Regions from separate parts of the Streptomyces prunicolor genome, predicted to be linked through region 1. Evidence: riboswitches for the same ligand, from Rfam matches in the RefSeq annotation. Region 1 holds a riboswitch; each other region holds the start of a gene.

Region 1 (7,446 bases):
GTTCGACGAGGTGAGCATCACGCCCACCTGATCCTTCATGGATTGGAGATGCACCGCAATGAGCCGCACGTCCCCCCACGAGCACCTCCGCAGAACAGAGTTGAGCCGCCGCGGTCTGTTGAAGACCGCCGGCGGACTCACCGCGGCCGTCGCCCTCGGCGGCGCCACCGTGGCCACCACCGCGCACGCGGCCCCGGCCACGTTCACCCACCCCGGCATGCTGCACAACGCCGGAGACATCAACCGGGCCAAGGTCAGGGTCGCGGCGGGAACCGACCCCTGGCTGTCCGGCTGGAACAGGCTGACCGCCAACTCCCACTCCCAGTCGACCTGGACGAACCGGGCCACCGCCACCATCATCCGCGGCGGCGACGGCCAGAACTACAGCCTGCTCTACAACGACATCGCCGCCGCCTACCAGAACGCCCTGCGCTGGAAGGTCGGCGGCACCGAGGCGAACGCCGTGTGTGCCGCGAACATCCTCAACGCCTGGTCGTCGACGCTGACTTCGGTCACCGGCAACGCCGACAGGTTCCTCGCGGCCGGCCTCTACGGCTGGCAGTTCGCCAACGCCTGCGAGCTGATGCGGGACTACAGCGGGTTCCATCTCGCCGCCGCGCAGCAGATGCTGGCCAACGTCTTCTACCCGCTCAACAACAGCTTCCTGACCAACCACAACGACGCCTGCATCACCAACTACTGGGCCAACTGGGACCTCTGCAACATGGCCTCGATCCTGGCCATCGGGATCCTCAACGAGGACAGCGCCAAGTACGACCAGGCCGTCTCCTACTTCAAGTCCGGTGCGGGCAACGGATCCATCGCGCATGCCGTGCCGTATCTGTACACCGACTCGGACGGGTACGCGCTGGGCCAGTGGCAGGAGTCCGGCCGCGACCAGGGCCACACCGTCCTGGGCATGGGCCAGATGGGCGCGGTCTGCGAGATGGCCTGGAACCAGGGCGACGACCTCTACTCGTACGACAGCCGTCGCTTCATGAAGGCCGCCCAGTACGTCGCGAAGTACAACAGCGGCAGCGACGTGCCCTACACCACCTACACCTGGGGCACCGGGCAGAGCTGCGCCCAGTCGTCCCAGACGGTCGTGTCCGCCGCCTCGCGCGGCCAGATCCGGCCCGTGTGGGCGATGCTCCACTTCCACTACAACCGGCGGATCAGCCTCGACGACAAGTACATCTCGGCCATGTACTACAACCTCGTCGCGCCCGAGGGCGGGGGAGGTGACTACGGCTCCGACAGCGGCGGCTACGACCAGCTCGGCTTCGGCACCCTGATGTACGCGAAGTAGCGGCGCCGACGTAGGAGAAGCAGCGGCCGGTTATGTCCACGGGCCGGGCATCGGTGCCCGACCCGTGGACGCCCTCTTGACCCCGGGCGACAGCGGATCGACACTCCAGTAGGGAATCCTAGTGAACAGGTAGGGAAACAATGGGGCGCCTTGAGTCGGTCATCACCAGCCGCGTGGACCGTTCGCCTCTTCTGACCTCCCGCCGTCACATCGACCTGCTGCGGGTCTGCAGCGCGATCAGCCCCCTGCGCTGAGCCCCCGTCCTCCGCTCGACGACGCTTCCGCCGCGCGTACGTCCACGCGCCCGTACCCGGGGAGTCCCATGTCCAGCACGCCTCTCGCCGCCATCCCCTCACCCAGGTCCGCCCCCACGTTCCGGGGCCGGATCGGCCGCGACGCGCGCAGCGGGCACTACGCCGTGCCGCGCCGCTACCGCCTCCATCTCTCCACCGCCTGCGCCGACGGCCTGCGCATCGCCGTCACCCACAGCCTGCTAGGCCTCGACGAGAGCTGTCCGGCCGTGTTCCTCTCCGCCGTACCCGACTGTCCGAGTGGTGGACACTCCGCGCTGCGCCCGCTCTACGAGGCGAGCGCGCACCGCTACTCAGGACCGGCCGCCGCGCCGGTGCTCAGCGACGACTGGTCCGGCCGGATCGTCAGCACCCACGCCCCCGACATCACGCGCGACCTCGCCCGGCACTTCGGTGAGGGCGGACCCCAGCTGTACCCGTGCGGCGCCGAGTCGGAGATCGAGGCCGTCGAGCGGCTGTGCGCCGAAGGCATCGAGGACGCCGCGCAGCGCGCCGGCGCGGCCGGTGTCGAACAGGACGAGCGCGACGAGGCGTTGGGCCGGCTGCTGGAGACGCTCGGTTCGCTCGACCGCTGGCTGGACGGCCGCGAGCACATGATCCGCGACGAACTCACCGCCGCCGACATCGAGTTGTGGGTGTCACTGGTCCAACTCGACACCGTGCACCGCAACCACCTGGACGCCGCCGCCGTGCAGCGCATCGCCGACCACCCCCACCTGTGGGCCTACGCCCGCCGGCTGGCCGCCCACCCGGCCTTCGGTGCCCACCTCGACCTCGACGGCATCGCCCGCCGCCACCACGCCCATTGCCGGGGCCTGGAGGCCGCCGGCGCGGCTGTCCAGATCCTGGACTGGGCGGCCCACGCGGCGGACGAAAGTGGAGCTTGCCGCAGCTGAGCGCGTTCTGTGGCGTCCAGTTGCTGGACGGCCATTGACATACGTTCGGACAATTGTCTTAACTTGCGACCCAGAACGGTCATGAGTGTCAGCGACAAGCCCTGGCTTGCTGACCGGCAACCCTCGCACGCGGTGGGGTGCCCCAGGTGACGACCGGACCGGATGACGTTCGGTAAGCGCGAAGCCCTGCGGGGCCGGAACAGTGACAGGTGACGCCATGTACGCAGCTCCCAGGACGGCCACATGCCGCCCGCAGGGCTGCGTGCGGTCGTACGCCAACCTGTTCGTCGCCGACCGCGCTGTCGATCTGCTCCGGGTCAGCAGCGCACTGTGTACCGCGTCGGGCCGCGCCCGCTGTCGGGTCTGACGACCAGTCGGCCGACGCACTTCTGACGCACACCCGATCCCGTCGGTGTGCCTGCCCCCTCCCCGCCCCCGGTCCCGTGCACCCGCGTGTGCCGTCCGCCGTCGCGCGTCCACCGCCACGGACCGGGGTCTGTGAACCTGCCGGAGCCCACCATGAGTGAACCCCCAGGCACCACCGTGTCCCTGGCCGATGCCCCGTCGACTGATGCCCCGTCAAAACCCCTCACCGCACAGCGAGTTCAGCCGCTGCGCCGACCCGGCCGGTGGATCGTCACCCTGGTCGTGCTGGTGCTGGTCGCCCAGTTCATCCACGGACTGGCCACCAACCCCTTCTACCAGTGGAGCCGCTTCGGCTACTGGTTCCTGCGCCCGACGATCCTCGACGGACTCGTCGTCACCCTCGAAGTGGCCGCGCTGAGCGCGGTGTTGGGCCTCCTCGGCGGCATCCTGCTCGCCCTGGCCCGGCTCTCCAAGAGCCCGGTACTGCGCGCGGCGAGCTGGACCTACGTATGGGCACTGCGCTCGATCCCGCTCATCGTGGTATTGATCTTCCTCTACAACTTCAGCGCTCTGTATCAAACGCTCAGCATCGGCGTCCCCTTCGGCCCCGCCTTCTTCTCCTTCGACGAGTCGAAGCTCGCCACCGACATGGCCGTAGCCGTCGTCGGCCTCAGCCTCAACGAGGCGGCGTACGCGGCCGAAGTGGTCCGCGGCGGCATCCTCTCCGTCGACCAGGGCCAGCACGAGGCGGCCGCCGCCCTCGGCCTGCCGAAGGGCTACCAGTTCCGCAGAATCGTCTTCCCGCAGGCGCTGCGCTCCATCACCCCGAACTACGTCAACCAGCTGATCGGCCTGATCAAGAGCACCTCCCTGGTCTTCTACGTCTCGCTGCTCGACCTGTTCGGATCCGCGCAGACGATGGGCTCCACCTACCCCGGCGACATCGTGCCGCTGCTCCTGGTCGTCACCGTCTGGTACCTGATCCTGACCAGCGTCGTGTCCGTCGTCCAGTTCTACGTCGAGCGGCACTACGCCCGGGGCGCCACCCGCTCCCTGCCGCCGACCCCGATCCAGAAACTCCGCGCCGGTGTCACCGAACTGCGGGCCCGCATCCGCAGGGAGGCCTCGATATGACCGTGAAGACAGCCGAACCGCTCGCGGACATCACGCCCGCCGCCGTAGAAGTGCACGACGTGCACAAGTGGTACGGCGCCCACCGGGTCCTGGACGGCGTCGACTTGACGGTGCGGCCCGGCGAGGTCACCGTGATCCTCGGCCCGTCCGGCTCCGGCAAGTCCACGCTGCTGCGGGTCATCAACCACCTGGAGAAGCCCGAGATCGGCTATGTCAGCGTCAACGGCGAGCTGATCGGGGTGAAGCAACAGGGCGGCAGGCTCAAGGAGTTGAGCGAGCGGGCCATCCTCGCCCAGCGTGGCCGGATCGGGTTCGTCTTCCAGAACTTCAACCTCTTCCCGCACCTGACCGTCCTGGAGAACGTGGCCGCCGCCCCGGTCGCCACCGGCAGGCTCGGCAAGCCCGAAGCCCTGCAACTGGCAAGGGAGTTGCTCGGCCGCGTCGGTCTCGCCGAGAAGACCGGCGCCTACCCGAGGCAGCTGTCCGGCGGCCAGCAGCAGCGCGTCGCCATCGCGCGGGCCCTCGCCCTGCGTCCCGGCGTCATCCTCTTCGACGAACCGACCTCGGCCCTCGACCCCGAACTCGTCGGCGAAGTCCTCGCCGTCATCAAGGACTTGGCGACCAGCGGCACCACCCTCGTCATCGTCACCCACGAGATCGGCTTCGCCCGCGAGGTCGCCGACCGGGTCGTCTTCATCGACGGCGGAAAGATCGTCGAGCAGGGCCCGCCGCACGAGGTCCTCGACAAGCCACAGCACGAGCGGACCAGGGACTTCCTCAGCAAGGTCCTCTGAGCCCCGCCTCCACTTTCACCAGCCCCTTTCACCAGCCCCGAACACCGAGCCTAGGAACAGCCATGTCTACGCCCAGCCTTCGCAGCAGACTCACTCGCGGACTCACCGCGGGAACCGTCCTCGCTTCCCTCGCCGGCGGGCTCGCGGCCTGCGGCGGCGACAGTGACGCGGCCACCACCACCGACAGCGCCGCCGGTACGGTCACCGTGGGCGCCCTGTCCAACGGCGCCGCCAAGGAGGCCACGCTCAAGGTCGCCGAAGTGAAGTCGATCAGCGCCGAGTTGCCCAAGTCCATAGCGAAGAGCGGCACGTTGGAGATCGGCGTCGGCTTCCTGCCCGCCGGTTCCCCGCCGCTCGGCTACGTCGGCTCGGACCAGAAGACCCTCACCGGCTCGGAGACCGACATAGCGCGCCTGGTCGCCGCCGTCCTCGGTCTCAAGCCGGAGCTGAAGAACTCCACTTGGGAGAACCTCTTCATCGGACTGGACAGCGGCAAGGTCGACGTCGCCTTCTCCAACGTCACCGACACCGAGGAGCGCAAGGCGAAGTACGAGTTCGCCTCCTACCGCGAGGACAACCTCGGCTTCGCGGTGAAGGCGAGCAACTCCTGGAACTTCGAAGGCAATTACGAGAACCTCGCCGACAAGACCGTCGCCGTGGGCGCGGGCACCAACCAGGAGCGGATCCTCCTGGAGTGGAAGAAGAAGCTGGCCGCCGAAGGCAAGAAGGCGCTCACCGTCAAGTACTTCCAGGACAACAACAGCACCTACCTCGCGCTGGCCGCCGGAAAGATCGACGCCTACCTCGCCCCGAACCCCTCGGTCGCCTACCAGGTCTCCTCGACCAAGGGCTCCGCGAAGGCGGTCCGGAACGCGGGCACGTACTCCGGCGCCGGATCCTCCCTCCAAGGTCTGATCGCGGCCACCGCGAAGAAGAACAGCGGCCTCGCCAAGCCCCTCGCGGACGCCATCAACTACCTGATCAAGAACGGGCAGTACGCCAAGTGGCTGGCCGCCTGGAACCTCTCCAACGAGGCCGTCGCCAAGTCCGAGGTCAACCCGCCCGGACTGCCGGTGACCGACTCCTGACCCACCCTCTCGGCAAGGGGACCCCACCACGTCACGGCGGGGTCCCCACCCGCGCGACCAGCACTGGAGCCGTCACCCGATGTCTTCCACCGCCAGCATCGAAACCACCACGTCCAAGTCCATGTCCACGTCCCACGTGCTGGACAACCCCGCCTGGGCCGCGCTCACCGGCCCGCACGCCCACTTCGCCGAACGCGTCGGCCGCGCCGCCCGCTACCCCGTCGACGTGGCCGGCTTCAACGCCATCACCGACAACGACGACCCACGCGCCTGGGCGGACCTGGCCACCCTCGTCGGCCCCGGCGGCACCGCCGCCGTGCGCGGGGTGAGCGAGGTCCCCGACGGCTGGGAGATCGTCCGCTCGGGCCAGGGCGTCCAGCTCGTGGACACCGCACTGCGGGCCGAGCCCGACCCCGAGGCCGTACGCCTGGGCCCGGACGACGTACCCGAGATCCTCGACCTGGTCGCCCGCACCGAACCCGGCCCCTACCTGCCCCGCACCGTCGAGCTGGGCACCTACCTCGGCATCCGCGAGGAGGGCCGGCTGATCGCCCTGGCCGGCGAACGCCTCCACCCGCCCGGCTGGACCGAGATCAGCGCCGTGTGCACCGCCCCCGACCACCGCGGCCGGGGCCTGGCCACCCGCCTGGTCCGCGCGGTCGCCGCCGGCATCAAGGAACGCGGCGAGCACCCCTTCCTCCACGCGGCGGCCACCAACACGAACGCGATCCGGCTGTACGAGTCGATCGGCTTCACCCTGCGCGCCCGCACCGTCTTCTCGCTCGTCCGGCACACAGGTCCGACTGCCGCCGCCGATCCGGAAGAAACGGCATAGCTGTGCCGTTGCCCCTTATGAAGCCGGAATCCGTGGAGGTGGAGCACATGTGTGGCGCATCCGTCCTCCACGTGCGACTCACCACGCGGCAGCACATAGACCTGCTGCGCGTGGCCGGCGCGCTCTGTCGCCCCTGACCCTCCCCCAACCTTCGGCCGGGGGGACCCCCATTCGCTGCGCTCCTCAGCCGCCGTGTGCCCAGGTCCATGGGCCGGCGATCTCGTACGGACTTCCAGGAAGGCACCCACTCGTGTCATCGACCTCCCCTTCTCCCTTGCATCTCGCCGTCGCCCTAGACGGCACCGGCTGGCACCCGGCCTCCTGGCGCGAGCCGGCGGCCAGGCCCCGGGACCTGTTCACCGCCGCATACTGGGCCGACCTGGTCGCCGAGGCGGAGCGCGGACTGCTCGACTTCGTGACCTTCGAGGACGGCCTCGGCCTCCAGTCCTCGCACTACGGTGAGCTGGACGGCCGTACCGACCAGGTCCGCGGTCGTCTCGACGCGGTACTCATCGCGGCCCGTATCGCACCGCTCACCAGCCACATAGGTCTGGTCCCGACGGTGGTGTCCACGCACACAGAGCCGTTCCATATATCCAAGGCGATCGCGACCCTCGACTACGTCAGCACCGGCCGCGCGGGCCTGCGCGTGCAGCTCTCCGCCCGCCCGCACGAGGCCGACCACTTCGGCCGCCGCACCTTCCCGCCGATCA
Region 2 (7,446 bases), 9.6 Mb from region 1:
CCGCCTTCCGGCCCGAGGCCACCACGATCCGCGGGTCCAGCAGCGGATACACGAGATCGACGACCAGGTTCGTCACCACGAAGATCAGCGCCCCGAACACCACCACGCCCTGGACGAGCGGGATGTCCTGGGCCGTGACCGCGGCGGCTGTCACCCGGCCGAGACCGTCACGCGAGAACACCGTCTCGACGACCACCGAACCGGCGATCAACTGCCCGACCAGCAGGCCTACGACCGTCAGCGCCGGCAGCGACGCGTTGCGCAGCGCGTGCCGCAGATGGATTCGCCAACGGCCGGCGCCCTTGGCACGGGCGGTCTCCACATAGGCCTGATCCAGCGCGGTGAGCAGGCTCTTGGCGAGAACCTGAGCGACCTGCGCACCGGTGGGGACCGCCAGTGTCACCGCCGGCAGGATCAGTCCGCGCAGCCCGTCGTTGCCGAAGGCCGGAAACCAGTGCAGGCGGAACGAGAAGCTCTCGACGAGCAGCAGACCCACCCAGAACGTCGGCACCGACACCCCCAACGGCGGCAACGACAGCAGCAGTTGGCGCAGCCAGCGGCGCGAGGTGTAGGTCGCCAGGACCGCCAGACCGCCGCCGAGGAACACCGCGAGCAGCAGCGCGGCACCGGTCAACTGCAGGGTTTGGGGTAGCGCGTCGGCGAGCGTCGAGGACACCGGCCGACCGGTGGAGACCGAGTCGCCGAAGTCCCCGCGCACCGCCTTGCCGAGGTAGTCGGCGTACTGCACCAGGACCGGCTTGTCGAAGCCGTACTCGTGGCGCAGCGCGGCGAGTTGTGCCGGATCGACCTGACCGGAGTCCATTCCGGCACCGGCCATCGCCGTGACCGGATCACCGGGCAGGAAGTCGAGCACCAGGAAGGACACCGTGTAGGCCGCCCACAGCACCCCGACCGCCTGGGCGAGCCGTTTGATCACATAGCGGCGCATGCGTCAGCCGATCCAGGTGTCGTGCAGCTGGATCCGGCTGGAGGCGTCGAAGTTCAGTCCGTGCACCTTGTTCGACACGCCGATCTGGGTCTGGAGCTCCACCACCGGTGCGTAGTAGGCGTTCCGCACGATCAACTGCTGAGCCTGCTCGACGAGTTGCTTGCGCTTGGCGGCGTCGGTGGTCGCCGCCTGCCCGGTCAGCGCGGTGTCCAGCGCGGTCACGGGAACGCGGTAGAAGTTGGCGAGTCTGGTGGAGAAGGAGTTGCGCAGGATGTCCGGGTCGGCACGGGTGATGTTCCCCCACGCCGCGTCGTAATCGCCCGACTGCAGTGTCGGGGCGAGCTGGGTGACCTGGAGCTGCTTGAGCGTCAGGCCGACGCCCACCGCCTTGAGTTGCTGCTGGATCAGCTCCAACGCGGGCTGGTTGGTGGCCGAGTTGGGTATCCAGTCGACGGCCAGGGTCAGCTTCTTGCCGTCCTTGGTGCGGATGCCGTCGTCGCCGGTCTTCCAACCGGCCGCTTCCAGAAGGGACTTGGCCTTGGCCGCGTCGGTCGTCAGGTCCGAGGAGAGGTCCGCGTAGTCGGGTGTGGTGTGCGCCAGGACGCTGGTCGCGGGCTGGGTCCCGGTCGGAAACACGGTATCGGCGATCTGCCCCCGGTCGATGGCGAACCCGATGGCCTGCCGCACTCGGGCGTCCTTCAGGGCGGGCCGCGCGTTGTTGAAGGCCAGTCCGAACACCACGCCGGGGTTGGCCCGCCGCTGAAGGGTGACCTGGCCGCCGTTCAGCGCCGCCTCGTTGGCCTTGCCGACGCTGCTGATCGCGTTCACCTGCCCGGACTGGAGACTGCCGGCCCGCACACCCGCCTCGGGCACGACCTTGAAGACGACCTTGTCCAGGTAGGCCTCGCCGCTCTTGTGCCACAGCGAGGAACCCCAGGCGTACCCGGTGCGCTTGGCGAGCGTGATCGACTGGTTCTGCACGTACTGCTTCAGCGTGAAGGGCCCGGAGCCGACCACTCCCTGGCTGCACTTCTGCTGCGGGCTCTTCTTCACGCTCGCCGACGACTCGATGCCCAGCGAGTGGGTCGAAGTGGCTTGCAGGAACTGGGCGTTGGGCTGCTTGAAGGTCACCTTGACGGTGAGCGGGTCGATCACGGTCGTGCTCGTGACGCCGCTGAGATAGCCCTCGGCGAGGGTGCCCAGCGCACCCAGCTTCGGCACCGCGTCGAAGTTGTCCTTGACCACCTGGGCGGTCAGCTTCGATCCGTCGCTGAAGGTGACACCCGATCTGAGACGGAAGGTGAACGCCGTCGCGTCGGAGCTGATGTCCCAGCTCTTCGCGAGCCACGGCACGATCTTGCCGGTCTCGGGGTCCTGGTCGGTGAGGGAGTCCACGATCTGCCGCACCGAGTAGATGGTGTCGTTGCTGGCCACCTGCTGCGGGTCCACACACCCGGCGTCGGAGCCCACCGCGAAGGTCAGGGTGCCACCGGACTTCGCCGGTCCACCGCCGCTGCCCGAGCCGCCGCCGCTGCCGGATCCGCAGGCGGTGAGCAGGACGCTGGTGGTCAGGAGGGCGGCCAGCGCCGCCGATCGGTTGGGCCGGATGTCCGGATGTGCTCTCACGGAGGGTGCTCCTACTCGTGTCACTACGCGGGTGATGCCCTGCGGCGCATGGCCGCGCGCGGGTGTGCGGCCCCGGTCGGCGCTATGGCGACAACGGGACGGCGGGGTTCAGGGGTGGGGCGAGAGGGGGAGAGGGAAGGGGGAGATGCGGGGCGGCCGCGGAACAGGTCCGTGGGCGTACGTACGGACGAGACCGCGAGAGGCTGCGGGCGAACGCCTGCCGGCCGCGACGGACGTCAGACAGACGTCAGACGGACGTGGTCAGAGCGGGCCGGACAGTGGTCAGGCGTGACACAGGCAGCTGGTGAAGCGCTGCAGGTCGATGTGGCGGCGGCGGGAGAGGCGGGAGAACACCGTCGCGGCCGTCAGGGAAACAGGGGAAGCGGTCGAGGCACGCTGGTCACTGCCGTGTCGCATGACCGTCCTCCACATCTCCGTCCCCGGTCACGGGGTTCCGCGCTTGCAGAGATCGTCGGTGACCCTGCCGGGCTTTCACCTGGAGCACCCCACCGCGTCGGAGGGTTGCCGGTCAGCAAGCCAGGGCTTCACGCTGACACTCGATGCCGATCGTGATCGTACGGAGCGGCGTCGTCGTACGTCAATGGTGGGTCGGAAGGCTCGCCAACTCCACGGCGGGCCATGCCTGTTGCCCTTGTCCGCAGCCGCAACAGGGTGTTCGCGGTCACGGCCGGTCCGTTCCTGCGTGTGTCGTCAGGACGGCCACTCCGGTTCGGCGAGGGTCGCGGTGAGGGCGTCGAGGAGTACTTGGGCGGGTTGGGACGCGGGCGGTTTGCCGTGGACGGCGGCCACGACCTGTCTGCGCATGCCGTCGATGCGGTGGAGCCTGACCCCGGGGTGCCTGTTGGCGAGGAGAGTGAGTCCCGGCAGCAGGCTCACGCCGAGTCCGGCCGCGACGAGCGCCTGTACGGCGACGTAGTCGTCGGTCTCGAACTCGACGATCGGCGAGAACCCGGCGCGCCCGCAGGCCGCGACGAGATGCTCGCGGCAGCGTTCGCACCCGGCGATCCAGCGCGTGTCGGCATAGGTGGCCAGGTCGGTCCGTGCTCCGTCCCAGGAGCGGTCCGCCGGTGTGACCACGTACAACGGTTCGTCGAGGAGCGGTGTCATCGTGGTGTCGCGGCGATCGCGCTGGGGCGGGTCGCCGTGCTCGAAGATCAGCGCCACGTCGACGTCGTTCTCGCGCAGGGCGTTGAGCGCGTCCGGAGGCTCCGCCTCCCGCAAGGTCAGCTCGATGCCGGGATACCGGTCCAGGACGCGGGCGGCGGCGAGCGGCACCAGGGTGGCCAACGCCGAGGGAAAGGCGGCCAGTCGGACCCGGCCGGTGCGCAGCCCGGCCAGCTCGTCCAGTTCGGCGTGCACCGACTCCACCTGCGCGAGGATCGACTCGGCGCGGTCCACCAGCAGCCGGCCGGCCTCCGTGAGCCGGATACCGCGCCCCATCCGCTGCAACAGCGGCATGCCGACCTCGGCTTCGAGCTTGGCGAGTTGATGGCTCACCGACGGCTGCGCGTAGTGCAGTGCCTCGGCGGCTGCCGTGATCGAACCCTCGCGGGCGACGGCGACCAATACGCGCAACCGACTCAAGTCGATCATTCGCGAATCATAGACCGCGTCGATGACAGCCTCGAAAACACGCATTGGACCATTACCGGACCTACTGCGACGGTGAATCGATAGTGGGTGCGAGAGATCGCGGCCGCATGTCCTCGCGTCGGCGATCTCACCCCGTCACGCGTGCCCGGCCCCCGGGCGCGGAAAGGAGATGCCGCATGACCACGGTTGTGAATCCACCGTCGCGATCGATGTCGGTGAGCGACAGCGCGGCGCGGACCCTCGCGAACGCCACCAAGACCGTTCCCCAGATGAGCTCCATCACGCCTCGCTGGCTGGTGCATCTGATGTCCTGGGTCCCGGTCGAGGCCGGCATCTACCGGGTGAACAAGGTCGTTCACCCCGAGTCGGTGCGCATCGAATGCGACAACTACGACGAGTCGCCGCTGCCGGACACCTTCGTCGACTACGCACGGGAACCCCGGGAGTACCGGCTCAAGGCCGTCCAGACGGTCCTTGACCTCCACACCCGGATCTCCGACCTGTACTCCAGCCCGCACAACCAGACCGCGCAGCAACTGCGGCTGACCATCGAGGCGGTGAAGGAGCATCAGGAGGGCGAGCTGATCAACAGCCCGGAGTACGGGATGCTGGCCAGCACGGCGGACACGCAGCGGATCTCCACGATGACCGGGCCGCCGACGCCGGACGACCTGGACGCCCTCATCACCAAGGTGTGGAAGCAGCCGGCCTTCTTCCTCACCCACCCCGAGGGGATCGCCGCGTTCGGCCGGGAATGCACCCGGCGAGGTGTACCGCCGGCCACGGTGAGCATGTTCGGCTCGCAGTTCCTGACCTGGCGCGGCCTGCCGATCGTCCCGTCGGACAAGGTCCCGCTGGAGAACGGGAAGACGAAGTTCATCCTGCTGCGCACCGGCGAGTCGCGCCAGGGCGTGGTGGGCCTGTTCCAGCCCGGGCTCTCGGGGGAGCAGGGGATGGGGTTGTCGGTGCGCTTCATGCAGATCGACCGCAGTGCCATCGCCTCGTACCTGATCTCCCTGTACTGCTCGCTCGCGGTACTCACCGAGGACGCCCTCGCCGTGCTGGACGACGTCGAGGTGGACAAGTTCCATGACTACGCGCCGAGTTACCGGTAGCCATGACCACGCCCCCGACCACCGGTAACGAAACCGCCCCCGCGTGGCTGCCGGACGAGGAGACGCTGAGCCGAATGGCCGGGGAGTTCTTCCGAGCACTCCCCGGGCAACCGGCGGACACGGAGGCCGCCCCGGTCCTCGACGGCCCGACACAGTGGCCGACGCCGACGGGGCTGCCGATCGCGGCATCCTCGTCTTCGGCGCCGACGGGCACACCTGCCGCGGACCCGTCGGCCCCGGTTCCGGCGGCTGTGCCGACCGCGGAGACCAGTCCGCCGGTCTCCGCAGGCCTGCCGACGGCAGCACCCTTTGCGCCGGTGTCAACCGCCACGCCCGCCGCGAACCCGTCCCCTCCGGTGCCGACCGGTCTGCCGTCCATGGATCCGCCGCCTCCGGCACCGACCGCGGGGATGAGCCCGCCGTCCGGACCGCCACCGACCAGCGCCGCGGCAACCCACATGGCGAGCCCCCCTACGGCGGGTCCGCCCGGCGGCGCCGGCTCCGTCCCGGAGCCACCGACCCCGACCGTGCCCCCGGGACCGCCGTCCACCCCGCCGTCGACCGCACCGGCCCGACTCCCGGACCCCGGGCCGTACTACTTCCTCTCGGAGGCACCCGGCTACCCCGCTCTGGCGCCGGAACTCCCCGGCTTCGGGCACCTGGGGCTGCCGCCCCTCTCCGAGCCGGTGTCACCGACGGCGACGACCGGGCCGTACTACTTCGTCCAGGAACCCGACGTGTCCGGCGCGCCGTCGGGACTACAGCTCGACCACCACCCGGCCTTCGACGTGCACGCGGTTCGCCGGGATTTCCCGATCCTGTCCGAACTGGTCAACGGCCGTCCGCTGATCTGGCTGGACAACGCCGCGACCACGCAGAAGCCGCAGGCGGTGATCGACCGGCTGGTCGAGTTCTACACACGGGAGAACTCCAACATCCACCGGGCGGCGCACGAGTTGGCCGCCCGGGCGACGGACGCCTACGAGGGCGCCAGGAAGACCGTCGCGCGGTTCGTCGGGGCGGGTTCCGCCGAGGAGATCGTGTTCGTCCGGGGCACCACCGAGGCGATCAACCTGGTCGCCAAGGCGTGGGGCCCCGCGCACATCCGCGCGGGCGACGAGATCGTGCTCTCCCATCTGGAGCACCACGCCAACATCGTGCCCTGGCAGATGCTGGCGGAACAGACCGGTGCGGTGATCAAGGTGATCCCGGTCGACGACAGCGGCCAGTTGCTGCTCGACGAGTACACCGCGCTCCTGTCGGACCGGACGAAGCTGGTGGCCGTCACCCAGATGTCCAACGCGCTCGGCACCGTCGTGCCGGTCGAGCAGATCATCGCGATCGGACACCGGGCAGGCGCACGCGTCCTGGTCGACGCCGCGCAGTCGGTCCCGCACCTGCCGATCGATGTCAGGGCGCTGGACGCGGACTTCCTGGTCTTCTCCGGGCACAAGCTGTTCGGGCCGACCGGGATCGGGGTGCTCTACGCCAAACGGGAGGTTCTCGAGGACATGCCCCCGTGGGAGGGCGGCGGCAACATGATCACCGACGTGACGTTCGAGAAGTCCAGTTTCCAGGCGCCGCCGGGCCGCTTCGAGGCCGGCACCGGCAACATCGCCGACGCGGTGGGCCTGGCCGCGGCCATCGACTACATCGAGCGCATCGGCCTGCCGAACATCGCCGCCTACGAGCACACCCTGCTCGAACACGCCACAGAGGGCCTGCGCCGCGTGCCCGGGCTGCGGTTGGTCGGCACGGCCCCGAACAAGGCGAGCATCGTGTCGTTCGTCCTGGACGGCTACGAGCCGGCCGAGGTGGGCACCGCGCTCAACGAGGAGGGCATCGCGGTGCGTTCGGGCCACCACTGCGCACAGCCGATCCTGCGCCGGTACGGGCTGGAGGCCACCGTGCGGCCGTCGTTCGCCTTCTACAACACGCACGGGGAGGTGGACACGCTGATCACGGCGGTCCACCGCCTGGCGGACCGACGGGGAGGACGCCGCTAGTTCGGACGTGCCCCCTGCTACCGATGCGACGGAGACCTGTCCTGGGTCTCCGTCGCACCGGCGCGATGCCGGCCGGTCCATCGTCCGGCGGGTCGTTTCTTCCCTGGAGCCTCCAGACCGCCGTGTCGACCGAGTC
Region 3 (7,446 bases), 4.9 Mb from region 1:
CGAAAGTGACACACTTTTTCGGAGAGGGTGTCCCGGCGCTCAGCCCTGGAGCGCGTTCAGCTGTTCCAGGAACCACTGGGCCGGGGGGAGGGCCGTGGCCGCGGCGGTGAGTCGCTTCGTTCGCTCGGCCCGTTCCCCGGCCGGCATGGTCAACGCCTCGTGGAGGGCGGTGGCCGTGCCGATGACGTCGTACGGGTTGACCGGGATCGCGTCCTCGCCCAACTCCTCGTACGCGCCCGCCTCTCGGGAGAGGACCAGGACGCAGCCCTCGTCGGAGACGACCGGGACCTCCTTGGCGACGAGGTTCATGCCGTCGCGGATGGGGTTGACCAGCGCGACGTCGGCCAGGCGGTACGCGGCCAGGGAGCGGGCGAAGTCGTCCTTGACGTGGAGCACCACCGGGGTCCAACCGGGCGTGCCGTAGCGGGAGTTGATCTCGTCCGCCACCCGCTGCACCTCGGCCGTGTAGTCGCGGTAGACGGCGAGGTCCTGCCGGGAGGGGTAGGCGAACGCCACGTGGACCACCTGTTCCAGCAACTCCGGGTGGTCGTCGAGGAGTTGGCGGTACGCCAGGAGTCCGCGCACGATGTTCTTGGACAGTTCGGTGCGGTCGACGCGGACGATCGTCCTGCGCCCCTCGCCGATCTCCTCGCGCAGCGCGACGATGCGCTCCTCCACGTCCGACTCGTGCGAGCGGGCGCGCAGGAAGTCGGCGTCGGCGCCCAGGCCGTGGACGCCGATCAGCGTGTCACCCGGGCCCCCGGCGAACTCCGTACAGCAGGCCGTGAACGCGTCCGCCCAGCGGTGGGTGAGGAAGCCGAGCCGGTCCGCGCCGAGCATGCCGGTCAGCAGTTGCTCACGGATGTCGTCCGGCAGCATCCGGAAGTAGTCCGTCGGCGCCCACGGCGTGTGCGAGAAGTGGCCGATCCGCAGGTCCGGCCTCAACTCCCGCAGCATTCCCGGCACCAGGCACAGGTGGTAGTCCTGCACGATCGCGACGGCACCCTCCGCCGCCTCATCCGCCAACGCCTCCGCGAACGCCCGGTTGTACGTCTCGTACGACGCCCACTGGCGCCGGAACTCCGCGTCGAAGACCGGCTCCAGCGGGGTCTGGTACAGCATGTGGTGGACGAACCAGAGCACGGAGTTGGCGATGCCGTTGTACGCGTCGGCGTGCACATCTGCCGGGATGTCCAGCATCCGCACGCCGTCCTCGCCGACCCCGCGCCGTACCGCCTCGCGGTCGCCGTCGGACAGTGCCGAGCACACCCACAGCGCGCCCGCGTCCGGGCCGATCGCCGACAGGCCTGACACCAGCCCGCCGCCACCCCGCTTGGCGCGCAGCGAACCGTCGTCGCCCACCTCGTACGAGACCGGGCCGCGATTGGACGCCACGAGCACCTGAGCAGCACCGGACGCGGACGAGGGAGACGACGTAGAAGCCATACGGCACAACCTAGCCCGGCCCGGAAACGCTCAAACGTACGGACGGCCGTCGGCGGACTGTATGAGTCCGTATACGACCGTCCGTGAGCGTCTGTAACTGTGCGGTTATGCGACCTTGCGTGACTGGTACTCGGTGATGTCGGCCATCGGCGGGCGTTCCTCCGTGTCCACGGAGTAGGTGCGCGGCTCGAAACCGTCCGGACCCCGCTCGAACTGGGTGAGGGACGGCCGGATCAGATGCCCGCGGGCCAGCCTCAGCTGAGCCGTGCGGTAGATCTGCGCGGCCATGCGGCCCAGCGCCTGCCCGTCCTGGTGCCGGTGCTTGCGCACGCCCACGTCCACCTGCGCGAGGGCGTCCAGGCCCACCAGGTGCAGCGCGTCGACGAGCATGCCCAGCTCGATGCCGTACCCGACGGGGAACGGCAGTTGTTCGAGCAGGGAGCGGCGGGCCGCGTACTCGCCGCCGAGCGGCTGCACGAAACCGGCCAGCTGCGGCCAGTGCATGTTCAGCAGCGGGCGGGCCATCATCTCGGTGACCCGGCCGCCCTGGCCGGCCGCGCCGCCGAGCGGGCGGTCGTACATCGCCTTGACGAGGTCGACGCCGGGGTCGGTGAGCAGCGGGCCCACGATCCCGGTGACGAAGTCGGAGGAGAACTCCTTCAGGTCCGCGTCGATGAAGCAGACGATGTCGCCGCTGGTGACCAGCAGCGAGCGCCACAGCACCTCGCCCTTGCCGGGCACGGCGGGAATGCGCGGCAGGATGTCGTCCCGGTGCACGACCCGGGCGCCCGCCGCGGCGGCCACCTCGGAGGTGCGGTCGGTCGACCCCGAGTCGACGACGACGATCTCGTCGACGAGCGGGACCTGCTGCATGAGGTCGTGACGGATGATCGCGACGATGTCGCCGACCGTCGCTTCCTCGTTGAGCGCGGGGAGCACGACGGAGACCGACTGGCCCGTACGGTGCTTCGCGGCCAGGATCTTGTGGAGCGGCCGGTCGGTCATGGACCAGGAGCGGGTGCTCAGCCAGTGCTCGACTTCCTTCAGCACGTTGCGCGGCTCCTCTGCGTTCTCTCGGCGATCAGTGATCACACAGAGTGTGTGATCCATCTCGCGGTTCGGACGGCTCACTCAACTGTCCTGGCCTTCGGTTACAGTCTTGAACAACGCTGATGACCATCGCATGTCGGGGGTCGTCAACGCTCACGCAAGTGACACAACCGCATACACAACTGAACACCGCTCATCCAGAGGGGCAGAGGGATACGGCCCGTTGAAGCCCCGGCAACCCTCCAGCCGGTCTTGGCACGCAGCTAGCACGCTGACGTGGTGAGGCTCCCGGCTCGGGAAGGTGCCAAATCCGTCTCATGGCGAAATGCGTCATGAGGAAGATGAGGAAAGGGCCTCGCCTCCATGGCTGCGCAGACTGTTGCAAGCACCACGAACCCCGTAGACGCCGTTGATCTCGGCCCCGCCGCCGCGCTGTCCTGCCGCGAGTGCGGCCACCGCGTCCCGCTCGGCCCGGTCTTCGCGTGCGAGGAGTGTTTCGGCCCGCTGGAGATCGCCTACGACTTCTCGGGCTACGACACCGAAGAGCTCCGCAAGCGCATCGAAGCGGGCCCCGCGAACATCTGGCGTTACGCGCCCCTGCTGCCCGTCCCCGCCGACGTGGCCGACAAGCCGAACATCAACCCCGGCTGGACCAAGCTCGTCCAGGCCGACAACCTCGCCCGCGAACTGGGCGTCGACGCGGGCAAGTTGTTCGTCAAGGACGACTCCGGCAACCCGACGCACTCCTTCAAGGACCGCGTCGTGGCCCAGGCCATCGAAGCGGCCCGCGCCTTCAACTTCACCACCCTCTCCTGCTCCTCCACCGGCAACCTCGCCGGCGCCGTCGGTGCCGCCGCGGCCCGCGCCGGCTTCCGCTCCTGCGTGTTCATCCCGCACGACCTGGAGCAGGGCAAGGTCGTCATGGCCGCGATCTACGGCGGCGAGCTCGTCGGCATCGAGGGCAACTACGACGACGTGAACCGCTTCTGCTCCGAGCTGATCGGCGACCCGGCGGGCGAGGGCTGGGGCTTCGTCAACGTCAACCTCCGGCCGTACTACGCGGAGGGCTCCAAGACCCTGGCGTACGAGATCTGCGAGCAGCTGGGGTGGCGGCTGCCGGACCAGCTGGTCGTGCCGATCGCCTCCGGGTCGCAGCTCACGAAGATCGACAAGGGCCTGCAGGAGCTGATCAAGCTCGGGCTCGTCGAGGACAAGCCGTACAAGATCTTCGGGGCGCAGGCGGAGGGGTGTTCGCCGGTTTCCGTCGCCTACAAGGCGGGGCATGACGTCGTACGGCCGCAGAAGCCGAACACGATCGCCAAGTCGCTCGCCATCGGGAACCCCGCGGATGGTCCTTACGTGCTGGACATTGCTCGGCGGACCGGTGGGGCGGTGGAGGACGTCAATGACGAGCAGGTTGTCGACGCGATCAAGTTGCTTGCGCGGACCGAGGGGATCTTTGCGGAGACCGCGGGTGGGGTGACCGTTGGTGTGGCGAAGAAGCTGATCGAGAACGGGTTGTTGGATCCGACCCTCACGACGGTGGTCCTCAACACGGGCGACGGGCTCAAGACGTTGGACGCGGTTGCCGGTACCGGGCTCACCGCGACGATCCGGCCGAGTCTTGAGTCGTTCAGGGAAGCTGGGCTTGCGTCCTAAGCGTCGTTCTCTGACTGCGGGCCGGTGGGGGCTGGTCGCGCAGTTCCCCGCGCCCCTAGGGCAATCATCTGACCGGAGGTTTCATCGTGAGCGTTAGTGTCCGCATCCCTACCATTCTTCGCACCTACACCGGTGGTCAGGCCGAGGTCTCCGCCGAAGGTGGCACCCTCGCCGAGGTCATCTCGGACCTTGAGAAGAACCACGCCGGGATCTCTGCCCGCGTGCTCGACGATCAGGGCAAGTTGCGGCGGTTCGTCAACGTGTACGTGAATGATGACGATGTGCGGTTCGAGCAGGGGCTGGAGACGGTCACGCCGGACGGGGCCGGCGTCTCGATCATTCCGGCCGTTGCCGGTGGCTGATAATTACCCTCGGTAACGCCGATTACCGAGAGTTCATCGAATTGCCCCCTCCGTGAGAGAAACGGAGGGGGCAATTCTGTATGGTTGAGCGGGGTACAGTTGGGGAACGCGCTCCACTCCGCATGCCGGACGCATATGAGTACCGGCTCCGCGTGCGATGAGAAGTAGCCAAAGTGTGTAGGCATTTTGCGCGTTATGTTCTCTTTATCGGGCCCGACTTGCCCTGAAGTCGGACGAATTCTCCGTATATTCCCGACCGGTCCTGCCCGGAATTCTCGTCGGATTGACCTGTTGCAGACGGCAGTTGGGCGGATACATTCGGCCGCGGTCGACGCGTTCCGGCGCACGCCCCCAAACCTGTGGGGGGTGAGGTCTGACCCGGATCCGCGAAGTGCGGGTCCGTGCAAGGGCCAGTAATAGGGGAGTTAGGCATGGCTCAGGGCACCGTCAAATGGTTCAACGCGGAGAAGGGGTACGGCTTCATCGCGGTCGACGGTGGTGCGGATGTTTTCGTCCACTACAGCGCGATTCAAATGGACGGCTACCGCACCCTGGAAGAGGGTCAGCGGGTCGATTTCGAGATCTCGCAGGGTCAGAAGGGGCCGCAGGCGGACATGGTCCGGCTCGCGACCAGCTGAAGCACGCGCCGACGAACAGCAGCGACGTTCTTCGTTCCTCACCGAAGGGCTCGTACTCCTGGGGGGTCACCTCCTGGGGTACGAGCCCTTCGGCATGCCCGGAGCCATGCCCGGAGCCATGCCCGGAGCCATCGGCGTGCGCGGCGTTCTCCCTCGCGCTCCCTCGCGCGCGCCCGCGAAGAGCAAAGGCCCAGAACCCGGGAGCCGCTTGCACTCGACCATGCCGAGTGCTAATCATTGGCGTTAGCACTCTGAAGGTGAGAGTGATAACGAAGGACCGGGTGGGTGAGGCCCGCAGGCCAGGTGGTGCAAGGAATCACAGGGCAGGCAGGCCGTCCGTCGCGGGCGCCAGCGCGGTCCGGAGCAATCCACCCCAGTCCGGGAGGACCACTTCACATGGCCAAGATCATCGCGTTCGACGAGGAGGCACGGCGCGGTCTCGAGCGCGGGATGAACCAGCTCGCCGACGCCGTCAAGGTCACCCTTGGCCCCAAGGGCCGCAACGTCGTCCTCGAGAAGAAGTGGGGCGCCCCCACGATCACCAACGATGGTGTTTCCATCGCCAAGGAGATCGAGCTCGAGGACCCGTACGAGAAGATCGGCGCCGAGCTGGTCAAGGAAGTCGCCAAGAAGACGGACGACGTCGCCGGCGACGGTACGACCACGGCGACCGTGCTCGCCCAGGCCCTCGTCAAGGAGGGTCTGCGCAACGTAGCCGCCGGCGCCAACCCGATGGCCCTCAAGCGCGGTATCGAGAAGGCCGTCGAGGCCGTCTCCGGTGCCCTGCTGGAGCAGGCCAAGGACGTGGAGACCAAGGAGCAGATCGCTTCGACGGCCTCCATCTCCGCCGCCGACACCCAGATCGGCGAGCTCATCGCCGAGGCGATGGACAAGGTCGGCAAGGAAGGCGTCATCACCGTCGAGGAGTCCCAGACCTTCGGGCTGGAGCTTGAGCTCACCGAAGGTATGCGCTTCGACAAGGGCTACATCTCGGCGTACTTCGCCACCGACATGGAGCGTATGGAGGCCGTCCTCGACGACCCGTACATCCTGATCGCCAACTCGAAGATCGCCAACGTCAAGGACCTGCTCCCGCTCCTGGAGAAGGTCATGCAGTCGGGCAAGCCGCTGCTGATCATCGCCGAGGACGTCGAGGGCGAGGCCCTGTCCACGCTGGTCGTCAACAAGATCCGCGGCACCTTCAAGTCCGTCGCCGTCAAGGCTCCGGGCTTCGGTGACCGTCGCAAGGCCATGCTCGGCGACATCGCCATCCTCACGGGCGGCGAGGTCATCTCCGAGGAGGTCGGCCTCAAGCTGGAGAACGCGACCGTGGATCTCCTCGGCCGCGCCCGCAAGGTCGTCATCACCAAGGACGAGACGACGATCGTCGACGGCTCGGGCTCGGCGGACCAGGTTGCCGGTCGCGTCAACCAGATCCGCGCCGAGATCGAGAACAGCGACTCGGACTACGACCGCGAGAAGCTCCAGGAGCGCCTCGCCAAGCTCGCGGGTGGCGTCGCCGTCATCAAGGCGGGCGCGGCCACCGAGGTCGAGCTCAAGGAGCGCAAGCACCGCATCGAGGACGCCGTTCGCAACGCGAAGGCGGCCGTCGAGGAGGGCATCGTCGCCGGTGGCGGCGTCGCGCTCATCCAGGCGGGCCACGTCTTCGAGAAGCTTGAGCTCGAAGGTGACGAGGCCACCGGTGCCGCGATCGTGAAGCTGGCCCTTGAGGCCCCGCTGAAGCAGATCGCCGTCAACGGTGGTCTCGAAGGCGGAGTCGTCGTCGAGAAGGTCCGCAACCTGCCCATCGGTCACGGCCTCAACGCCGCCACCGGTGAGTACGTGGACATGATCGCCGAGGGCATCATCGACCCGGCGAAGGTCACGCGCTCTGCCCTGCAGAACGCCGCGTCCATCGCCGCGCTCTTCCTCACCACCGAGGCCGTCATCGCCGACAAGCCCGAGAAGGCCGGTGCCGGCGCGGGCGCCGGTGGCGGCATGCCGGGCGGTGACATGGACTTCTGATCGACCTCTGGTTGATCAACGGTCTTACCGAGGGCGGTACTTCCTGCTTCTGGCAGGGGGTACCGCCCTCGGGCGTGTCCGGTATCACAGGGCGCGGCGCCGACCGGTCGGAATGAAGGTCTTGGCCGGAAGGTTGTCGTTGACGCATGATCGATGCATACGCACATACCGTCCGGTACCTGATGTCTGACGTCTGGCGTTTGATGTCTGGTACCTGATGCCCGATACCCGGTAGTCCCGAGGAGCCCCCACACGTGTCTACGACC
Region 4 (7,446 bases), 6.8 Mb from region 1:
GGCGGAGAGGTCCTTGAGCTTGCTGCTCGCCTCCGCGCGCTCCTGGGCGAGTTCGCGCTGCTTGCCCTGGATCTTCGTGAGCGCCTCGACCTGCTGGGCGCTCAACTGGTCCATCGTGGACGCCTTGTCGAGATAGGTGTCCGGGTCCGAGGACAGGAACAGCTGGATCGACGGGTCGATGCCGCCGGTGCGGTACTGGGCGCTCGCCATCGTGCCGAGGCCGTCCCGGAGCTTGTTGAGCTCCTCCTGGCCGCGGGCGACGTTGTCCTGGATGGTGGAGATCTCCTTCTGGAGCTTCTCCTGCTTCTCCTGGGCCCCGTCGAGCTTCTCGGTGGCCTGCTCGGCCTGCTCGTAGAGGGCGTCGACCTTCGACTTGACCTCGTCCTTGCTGGGCTTCTCGCTCGGCGCGGCATTGGCGGCCTGAGCGCTGAAGGCAACGGCGGCAGCGGCTGCGGTGGTCAGCACAGTGACGCGCGTGCGGCTCGGCTGCTTCGGTCGACGATGGGACGCCACGGAGTCGAGCTCCTTCTATTGAGTGATCACCCGTTCGGAGGTTCGAGGCCTGACCCTAGTGACGTTCCTGTGATCAGTTCAAATCCTCACACGAAAAAATGCCGTCACTCAAAGCATTCTTTGCACATAACCAACATGCAGTGATGGTCGATTGACGCTACGTTGCGTGACGGTTCGGTCAATTCCGGCATTAAACCTGTACGTTGACCTTCACGACAGTCGCTTGAGGAGTACCGCAGAAGCGACGGGCCGGGCGCCCGCCTTCGCGATGCCGTCGGCCACCTCGCGGTCGGTCGACGCAACGATGACGGGCCTCCCCGGCGGCTCGGCGCGCACCAGCTGGCGGATCAACTCGTCGGCGGTGACGCCCGGTTTGGAGAACAGCACCCGCACTCCGCGCGGCGGCGCGAGCAGCACGGGCGCGGCCAGCTCGGCCCCGTCGAAGACACAGGTGACCTCGGCGCCGGTCTGCGCGGCGAGCTGCGAGAGCTGCCCGAGCAGCCTCAACCGCTGCTTCTCCAGGGGCATTTGGGGATAGCCGGTCTTGGTGACGTTGTAGCCGTCGACGACCAGGTGGGCCTGCGGCAGCGCGAGCAACTGGTCGAGGATCGCGGGGTCGTTCTCCGACAGCGCCCGCGCGGCGATGTCCTTCGGCGTCATCCGTCCCGGTTCGACCGCGTCGACGGTCTCGGCGGGCCGTACGGAAACAGGCGGCAGGGCCAGCTCTCTCCGCAGCCCCTGGGCCGACTCCAGCACGGTGTCGAGCAGCAGCCGTACCCGCATGTCCTCGACGCTGCGCCCCTCACGGGCGGCCTTGCGGGTGGCCTCAAGGGCCGCCTCCGCCTCACCCAGCCGGGCCTTGAGGCGGCGGCTCTCGCTCTCGGCGGCGGACACCTGGGTCTGCGCCTCGGCGCGCGCGGTGTCCGTCTCGGCGCGCAGCTTGCGCAGGGCGGCCTCGCCGCGCTTGACGTCGCTGTGGGCGGCACGCAGCTTGCGGTGCAGCGAGTCCGCTTCCTTCTTCGCCGCGTCCAGCTCGGTGCGCAGCCGCTCGGTGTCGGCCCGGGTCGCGTCCCGCGCCTGCGCCAACTCCTCGCGCAGCCGCTCCAGTTCGGCCCGGCTCTCCTCGTCCGCGCGCTCGGCGTCGGCGCGCAGCGCCTCCTCGCCGGCGGCGGTCACGAGCTTCACCCAGCCGGTGGGGCGCAGAACATAGGCCGCGGCCGCCACGTCGAGCGGATCCGCGGCCGGGGGCGGCGAGCCGGAGTCGAGAGCGCCGGCGAGCTCCGACTGGGCCTCCCTGAGCTTCTCCCCGATCCGCTGCCGGAACAGCGGATCGGTCTCCAGCGCGGCGGCCATGGCATTGCCCGCGAACTTGGCGCGCCGGTTGGGGGCGAAGCGGGCGTACTGTCGTAGCTGCGCGGGCAGTTCGGCGACAGTGAGGCCACCGAAGCTGTCCGACACGATCTGTACGACTCGTCTCCGCACGCCGTCGGGCAGCGGGCGGTCGAGCACCTCGGCGGCGCCGTCGCCCGGCCCCCCGCCTGAGTTCTCCACCATCCCTCACACCCCAATGCCTGTGCGGGGCCACTCCCTCAGGAGCCGGCGCCCGGCCTGTCCACGAGTTCCACCTGATCCACGGCGTTGCACCAGCGGCAGCGCACCGACTCGATGGTCTCACTGACCACCTCGCGCTCCTCCACGTTCGGCTCTCCGGCCAGGTCCAGGTGGAGGTACTCCACGACCTTCGACGAGCGCGTCACGTCGAAGCGCGTGAGGTTGCCGCAGAGGGTGCAGCGCCACCGTGTGGAGGCAGTCGGCAGGGGAACCGTCATCGTGGCTGTCCGCTTCCTTCTTGTTCCAGTTTCCGTGATCGCCGGTTTCCCCGGCGAGTGTGGCTCGTAACCCTACGGCCTGGCGGGTACTCGCCGCTCGGCCGTCCACAGCGGCGAGGCACTCTGTGCTGCTACGCCCCGTTACGTCATGCTCTGTAACCATGATCAGCAACTGGGGCCCGGCCCTCGTCAGGACGTTCCGCGGCACGTCGGCGCCCATGACGTACACCCTCATCGGCCTGTGCTGCCTGATCTTCGTCCTCGGCCCGGCCTCGGGTTTCGTCCCGTCCTACGGCACCGGGGACGCGCTGCTCGCCGCACAGCGGGCGTACTTCCACCGCTGGGGCGTGGTCCCGGCCGACCTGTTCGCGAGCCCCGCCCGCGAGGCCCTGACCCCGGTCACGGCCCTCTTCATCCACGGCAGCTGGGTCCATCTCCTCGGCAACATGCTCTTCCTCTACGTCTTCGGAACGATGACCGAGGAGCGTCTTGGCCGGGTCGAGTTCACCCTGTTCTACCTGGTCTGCGGCTACCTGGCGCTGCTGGGCTACGCGGTGGCCAACGCCGACTCCGCTCAGTCCCTGGTCGGCGCGTCCGGGGCGATCTCGGCGGTCCTCGGGGCGTTCCTGTACTTGTTCCCCCGGGCGCGCGTGACGAGCCTCCTCCCCTTCCTCTTCTTCCTGCCGCTGCGCTTCCCCGCGTGGGTCGTGCTGCCGTTCTGGGTGGCCCTTCAGTGGCTGGCGGCGGGCCAGGCAGCGCAGGGGCCCGGTGTGGCGTACCTCGCCCACCTGGTGGGCTTCACGCTGGGGTTCGGCTACGCGTGGGTGAGATTCAGGAAAAAGAAGGGCCCGAAGGGCGGCCTTGGAAGGGCGGTGGCGGGAGACGGGCGGGCGACTAGAGTTGGGCCCGCCCCAGTAACGGTCCCCGAGGGAGAGAACCAGCCGTGATCACCGCGATCGTCCTCATCAAGACCAGCGTGGACCGGATTCCCGAGATCGCCGAGTCGATCGCCGCGCTCGAATCCGTGAGCGAGGTCTTCTCCGTCACCGGGACGTATGACTTGATCGCGATGGTGCGGGTGCGGCAGCACGAGGATCTGGCCGAGGTGATTCCTGGGCGGATCAGCAAGATCCCCGGGGTGGAGGGGACGGATACGCACGTGGCGTTTCGGACTTACTCGCAGCATGACCTTGAGGCTGCGTTCGCTATTGGGCTGGACTCCTAGCGGGCGCGCAGCCGCTTCCACAGGGCGACCAGCGCACCCCAGTCCACGACCTCCCAGGCCGTTACCTCGGTGCGGTGCGGGTTGCCGTCTGTGTCCTTGCCCAGCAGCACAAGCCGGACGTCTCGTGGCCGCAGCCACCATGACGACGGCACGGGAAAGTCCGGCAGGTCGACGGCGGGATACGGCTCCCGCATCTCGGCCCAGCGGTACACCAGCAGCCCGCCCGGCACGAACACCCCGTGCGCGTCCGCCGTGAGCGGGCCGAAGGTGACCTGCCGGCCCTTCTCGATCCGGTCGAGCATCGCCGGTGCCTGAGCCTCGGCCACCCGCTTCCGGACGTGCTCGGCGGCGGACCGGATCCGCAGGTTCTCGAAGGGCTCGACGACCATCGGCCCCAGCTCGGTCCGCCGCTCGTCGAGCAGGAAGCCCTGTTCCGTCCCGTCGCCGAACCGCAGCAGGTGTCGATGGGCCAAGGTGTACCAAGCCCTGTCGTTCTGCTCGTTGCTGGTGACGATCACGTCGACGGTGGAGCGCCAGCGCGTCACGTCCGCCCAGCGACGGACCCGCACACCGGACCCGAGGACAAGTCCCTCCTCGTACAGGTGGACCCGCTTCCCGCCGAGGAGCCGCGGCGCACGCCGTACAACCGCCTCGCCCAGCGGCTCGCCCAGGCCTTCGGCCGCCGCCGCTCCGCTCACCCCAGGTGGTATCCCCACCCCTGGATGGTCACACGGCCGGCACGCAACGGCCGTCCTGCGTACGGTAGTTCCACTTCGCGCCGTCAGTCACGAGCTCCCGTACCGCCGTCACGAACCGCTCGACGTGCTCGTCCGGGGTGCCCGCGCCGAAGCTCACGCGGATCGCGTTCAGGGACTTCTCGCCCGGTGCGGCCTCCGGGGCGCCGCACTCACCCTGGGTCTGGGGGTCGGTGCCCAGGAGGGTGCGGAGCAAGGGGTGGGCGCAGAAGAGGCCGTCGCGGACGCCGATGCCGTACTCGGCGGAGAGGGCGGCGGCGAAATGGGAGCTGTTCCAGCCGTCGACGACGAAGGAGATCACGCCGACGCGCGGGGCGTCGTCGCCGAACAGCGACAGCACCTTGACCTCCGGGACCTCGGCCAGGCCCGCCCGTACCTTCTCGATCAGGTGCTGCTCGCGGGCGACCAGCGTGTCGAAGCCCGCCTCCGTCAGCGCCTTGCAGGCCGACGCGATGGAGTAGGCGCCGATGACGTTCGGGGAGCCGGCCTCGTGGCGGGCGGCGCTGTCGTGCCACTCCACGTCCACTCCCCCGTCCTCGCGCCGGGAGACCTTGCGGCTGGCGCCGCCGCCCGCGAGGTAGGGGTCGGCCGCCTGGAGCCAGTCGGCACGGCCGGCCAGGACGCCCGAGCCGAACGGGGCGTACAGCTTGTGGCCGGAGAAGGCGATCCAGTCGACGTCGAGGTCCTGGACGGACACCGGGTGGTGCGGGGCGAGTTGGGCGGCGTCCAGGACGATACGGGCGCCGTGGGCGTGCGCGGCGGCGGCCAGTTCACGGACCGGCCACAGCTCGCCGGTGACGTTCGAGGCGCCGGTGACGCAGACCAGGGCCGGGCCCTGCGGGTCACGGGCGGCGAGGGCCCGCTCCAAGGTCTCGACGGCCTGGGCCGGGGTGCGCGGGGCGTTGAGGTAGGTGACCCGGGCGTCCTTCCAGGGGAGCAGGGACGCGTGATGCTCGGTCTCGAAGACGAAGACCTGGCAGTCGGCGGGGAGCGCCGCGGCGAGGAGATTCAGGGAGTCCGTGGTCGAGCGGGTGAAGATCAGCTGGTCGTCGGGGCGGCAGTCCAGGAACTCCTCGACCGTCCTGCGGGCGTTCTCGAACAGGTCGGTGGAGAGCTGCGAGAGGTAGCCGGCGCCACGGTGCACGCTGCCGTAGTACGGGGCGTAGGCCGCCACGTCGTCCCAGACGCGCTGGAGGGCGGGGGCGCTGGCCGCGTAGTCGAGCGCCGCGTAGGTGACTTCGCCGCCCGTGACGAGCGGGACGGTGACATCCCGGCCGAGAACGGACAGCGGGGCACAAATGGTCCGGGCGGCGGCAACGGTGGAGACAGACATGGCGAACTCCCGTAAGAGGCAGGCGAATTCACTGCGCGAGCGGACATGGCTTCGGCGCAGGAAAGGGTGAAAAGGGGATGTGCGGAGTGGGGGCTTCGCGCCCTATCGCATTCGCTTGCTCACAGAGGGCTCCCTCGAGACCAGGACCCCTGGTGTCTTTCGAGGGGCCCGCGCTTGCCGCAGACCTCGCTGCCTACGGCCTGGTCTTCACCCGGGGCACCCCGCCACGGACGGAGGGTTGCCGGACAGTCGGCCGGGGCCTCATGACTGTCACTCATGACCTGGTCAGAAAACTTACGCGAGGTGATCGTCGTCCCGCAACCCGTGTCCGGATCGCGGGACGACAGCCACCTCGGACTCGCTACGCGTTACTGACCGCCGCCCAGCGCTCCAGCGTGCGCTTCGCGGCCCCCGAGTCGATCGACTCGGCCGCCTTCACCATCCCGGCCCTGATCCGGTCCGCCAGCGGCCCGTCCCCGGCCTCAAGGGCCACCAGCGCCGCCGCCGAGTTCAGGAGTACGGCGTCCCGCACCGGGCCCGTCTCGCCGTCCAGGAGGCGCCGGGCGACGTCGGCGTTGTACTCGGGGTCGGCGCCGCGCAGGGCCTCCACGGGGACCAGTTCGAGGCCTACGTCCCGCGGGTCGAAGGACTCCTCGGTGACCTTGCCGTCGCGGACGATCCACACCCGGGAAGTCGCCGTGGTCGTCAGCTCGTCGAGGCCGTCGTCGCCGCGGAACACCAGGGAGGAGTTCCCTCGCTCGGCGAAGACGCCCGCGATGATGGGCGCCATCCGCGGGTCCGCGACCCCGACCGCCTGCGCCCGCACCTTGGCGGGGTTGGTCAGCGGGCCCAGTGCGTTGAACACCGTACGGATGCCCAACTGGCCGCGCGCTGCGCCCGCGTGACGCAGCGCCGGGTGGAACTTGACCGCGAAGCAGAACGTGATCCCGGCCTCCTCGGCGACCTCGGCCACCCGCTTCGGGGTGAGCTCCAGGTTGACGCCGAGACGCTCCAGGACGTCGGAGGCGCCGGACGCGGAGGACGCGGCCCGGTTGCCGTGCTTGACGACCTTCGCGCCCGTGCCGGCGATCACGATCGAGGACATCGTGGAGATGTTCACCGTCTTGGCGCCGTCGCCGCCGGTGCCGACGATGTCCACCGTCTTCCCGGACACCTCGATCACGTTCGCGTGCTCGTACATCGCGCGCACGAGACCCGTGATCTCCTCGACGGTCTCGCCCTTGGCCCGCAACGCCACCACGAACCCGGCGATCTGCGCGTCCGTCGCCTCACCGCGCATGATCTGGTCCATCGCCCAGAACGTGGCGTCGGCGTCCTGGTCCTGGCCGTACAGCAGGGAGTTCAGTACCTCGGGCCAGGAACGGGCCGCCGCGGTGTCGCCTCCAGCGGGGGTCACAGCGCTCATACGGCCGCTCCTGAGTGTCGTAGAAACATGGTTGGAAATATGCGGTCCCCACCCTATCCAGCGCGGGACACGGCGAAGGGCCCCGTCCGGTGTTCGGACGGGGCCCTTCGACTGTGGCGTGGCGACGCCTCAGCGATCAGTGGTGGCCGTGGCCGCTCGTGATCTCCTTGTACTCCTCGACGGTGGGCTTGGGGATCTGGGACTCCTCGCCGTAGTACGCCTCGCTCAGCTTGGCGCGCAGCTTCTGGGAGCCCTTCACCTTGCGCTCGACACCGTTCGCGTCGACCGTCGCGCCGATCGCGGCCGGCTCGTACTGCTCGTGCGCGGTGAGCGTGTGCAGTGCGTCCTGGCTGAGCGGCTCGTGG

Evidence for each region. A riboswitch is a leader RNA that binds a small molecule or an ion and turns the genes downstream of it on or off. The one in region 1 is predicted to bind S-adenosylmethionine.
Region 2: linked by a shared signal. The riboswitch ahead of OG588_RS00395 (putative leader peptide) and the one ahead of OG588_RS43985 (amino acid ABC transporter permease) in region 1 are both predicted to bind S-adenosylmethionine.
Region 3: linked by a shared signal. The riboswitch ahead of thrC (threonine synthase) and the one ahead of OG588_RS43985 (amino acid ABC transporter permease) in region 1 are both predicted to bind S-adenosylmethionine.
Region 4: linked by a shared signal. The riboswitch ahead of OG588_RS13060 (aminotransferase class V-fold PLP-dependent enzyme) and the one ahead of OG588_RS43985 (amino acid ABC transporter permease) in region 1 are both predicted to bind S-adenosylmethionine.

Annotation. Positions count from the first base shown of each region.
Region 1 is NZ_CP108676.1:9,716,325-9,723,770, forward strand. Features, by position in the region: gene OG588_RS43965 (alginate lyase family protein) at 1-31, shown strand, start outside; gene OG588_RS43970 (alginate lyase family protein) at 59-1,309, shown strand; gene OG588_RS43975 (putative leader peptide) at 1,450-1,563, shown strand; gene OG588_RS43980 (glutathione S-transferase C-terminal domain-containing protein) at 1,632-2,516, shown strand; SAM riboswitch class IV at 2,594-2,701, shown strand; gene OG588_RS43985 (amino acid ABC transporter permease) at 3,036-4,016, shown strand; gene OG588_RS43990 (amino acid ABC transporter ATP-binding protein) at 4,013-4,810, shown strand; gene OG588_RS43995 (ABC transporter substrate-binding protein) at 4,873-5,898, shown strand; gene OG588_RS44000 (GNAT family N-acetyltransferase) at 5,978-6,733, shown strand; gene OG588_RS44005 (putative leader peptide) at 6,781-6,870, shown strand; gene OG588_RS44010 (LLM class flavin-dependent oxidoreductase) at 6,984-7,446, shown strand, end outside.
Region 2 is NZ_CP108676.1:97,150-104,595, reverse strand. Features, by position in the region: gene OG588_RS00405 (ABC transporter permease) at 1-949, opposite strand, end outside; gene OG588_RS00400 (ABC transporter substrate-binding protein) at 953-2,575, opposite strand; gene OG588_RS00395 (putative leader peptide) at 2,858-2,992, opposite strand; SAM riboswitch class IV at 3,027-3,140, opposite strand; gene OG588_RS00390 (LysR family transcriptional regulator) at 3,287-4,189, opposite strand; gene OG588_RS00385 (family 2A encapsulin nanocompartment shell protein) at 4,366-5,304, shown strand; gene OG588_RS00380 (family 2A encapsulin nanocompartment cargo protein cysteine desulfurase) at 5,307-7,310, shown strand.
Region 3 is NZ_CP108676.1:4,817,476-4,824,921, reverse strand. Features, by position in the region: gene OG588_RS21790 (trehalose-6-phosphate synthase) at 40-1,446, opposite strand; gene OG588_RS21785 (glucosyl-3-phosphoglycerate synthase) at 1,552-2,496, opposite strand; SAM riboswitch class I at 2,687-2,844, shown strand; gene thrC (threonine synthase) at 2,860-4,155, shown strand; gene OG588_RS21775 (MoaD/ThiS family protein) at 4,242-4,517, shown strand; gene OG588_RS21770 (cold-shock protein) at 4,949-5,155, shown strand; gene groL (chaperonin GroEL) at 5,552-7,180, shown strand; gene OG588_RS21760 (NADH:flavin oxidoreductase) at 7,435-7,446, shown strand, end outside.
Region 4 is NZ_CP108676.1:2,888,698-2,896,143, forward strand. Features, by position in the region: gene OG588_RS13030 (NlpC/P60 family protein) at 1-513, opposite strand, end outside; gene OG588_RS13035 (NYN domain-containing protein) at 724-2,067, opposite strand; gene OG588_RS13040 (hypothetical protein) at 2,103-2,342, opposite strand; gene OG588_RS13045 (rhomboid family intramembrane serine protease) at 2,504-3,289, shown strand; gene OG588_RS13050 (Lrp/AsnC family transcriptional regulator) at 3,286-3,567, shown strand; gene OG588_RS13055 (hypothetical protein) at 3,564-4,283, opposite strand; gene OG588_RS13060 (aminotransferase class V-fold PLP-dependent enzyme) at 4,294-5,655, opposite strand; SAM riboswitch class IV at 5,821-5,937, opposite strand; gene trpD (anthranilate phosphoribosyltransferase) at 6,017-7,081, opposite strand; gene OG588_RS13070 (cytochrome bc complex cytochrome b subunit) at 7,218-7,446, opposite strand, start outside.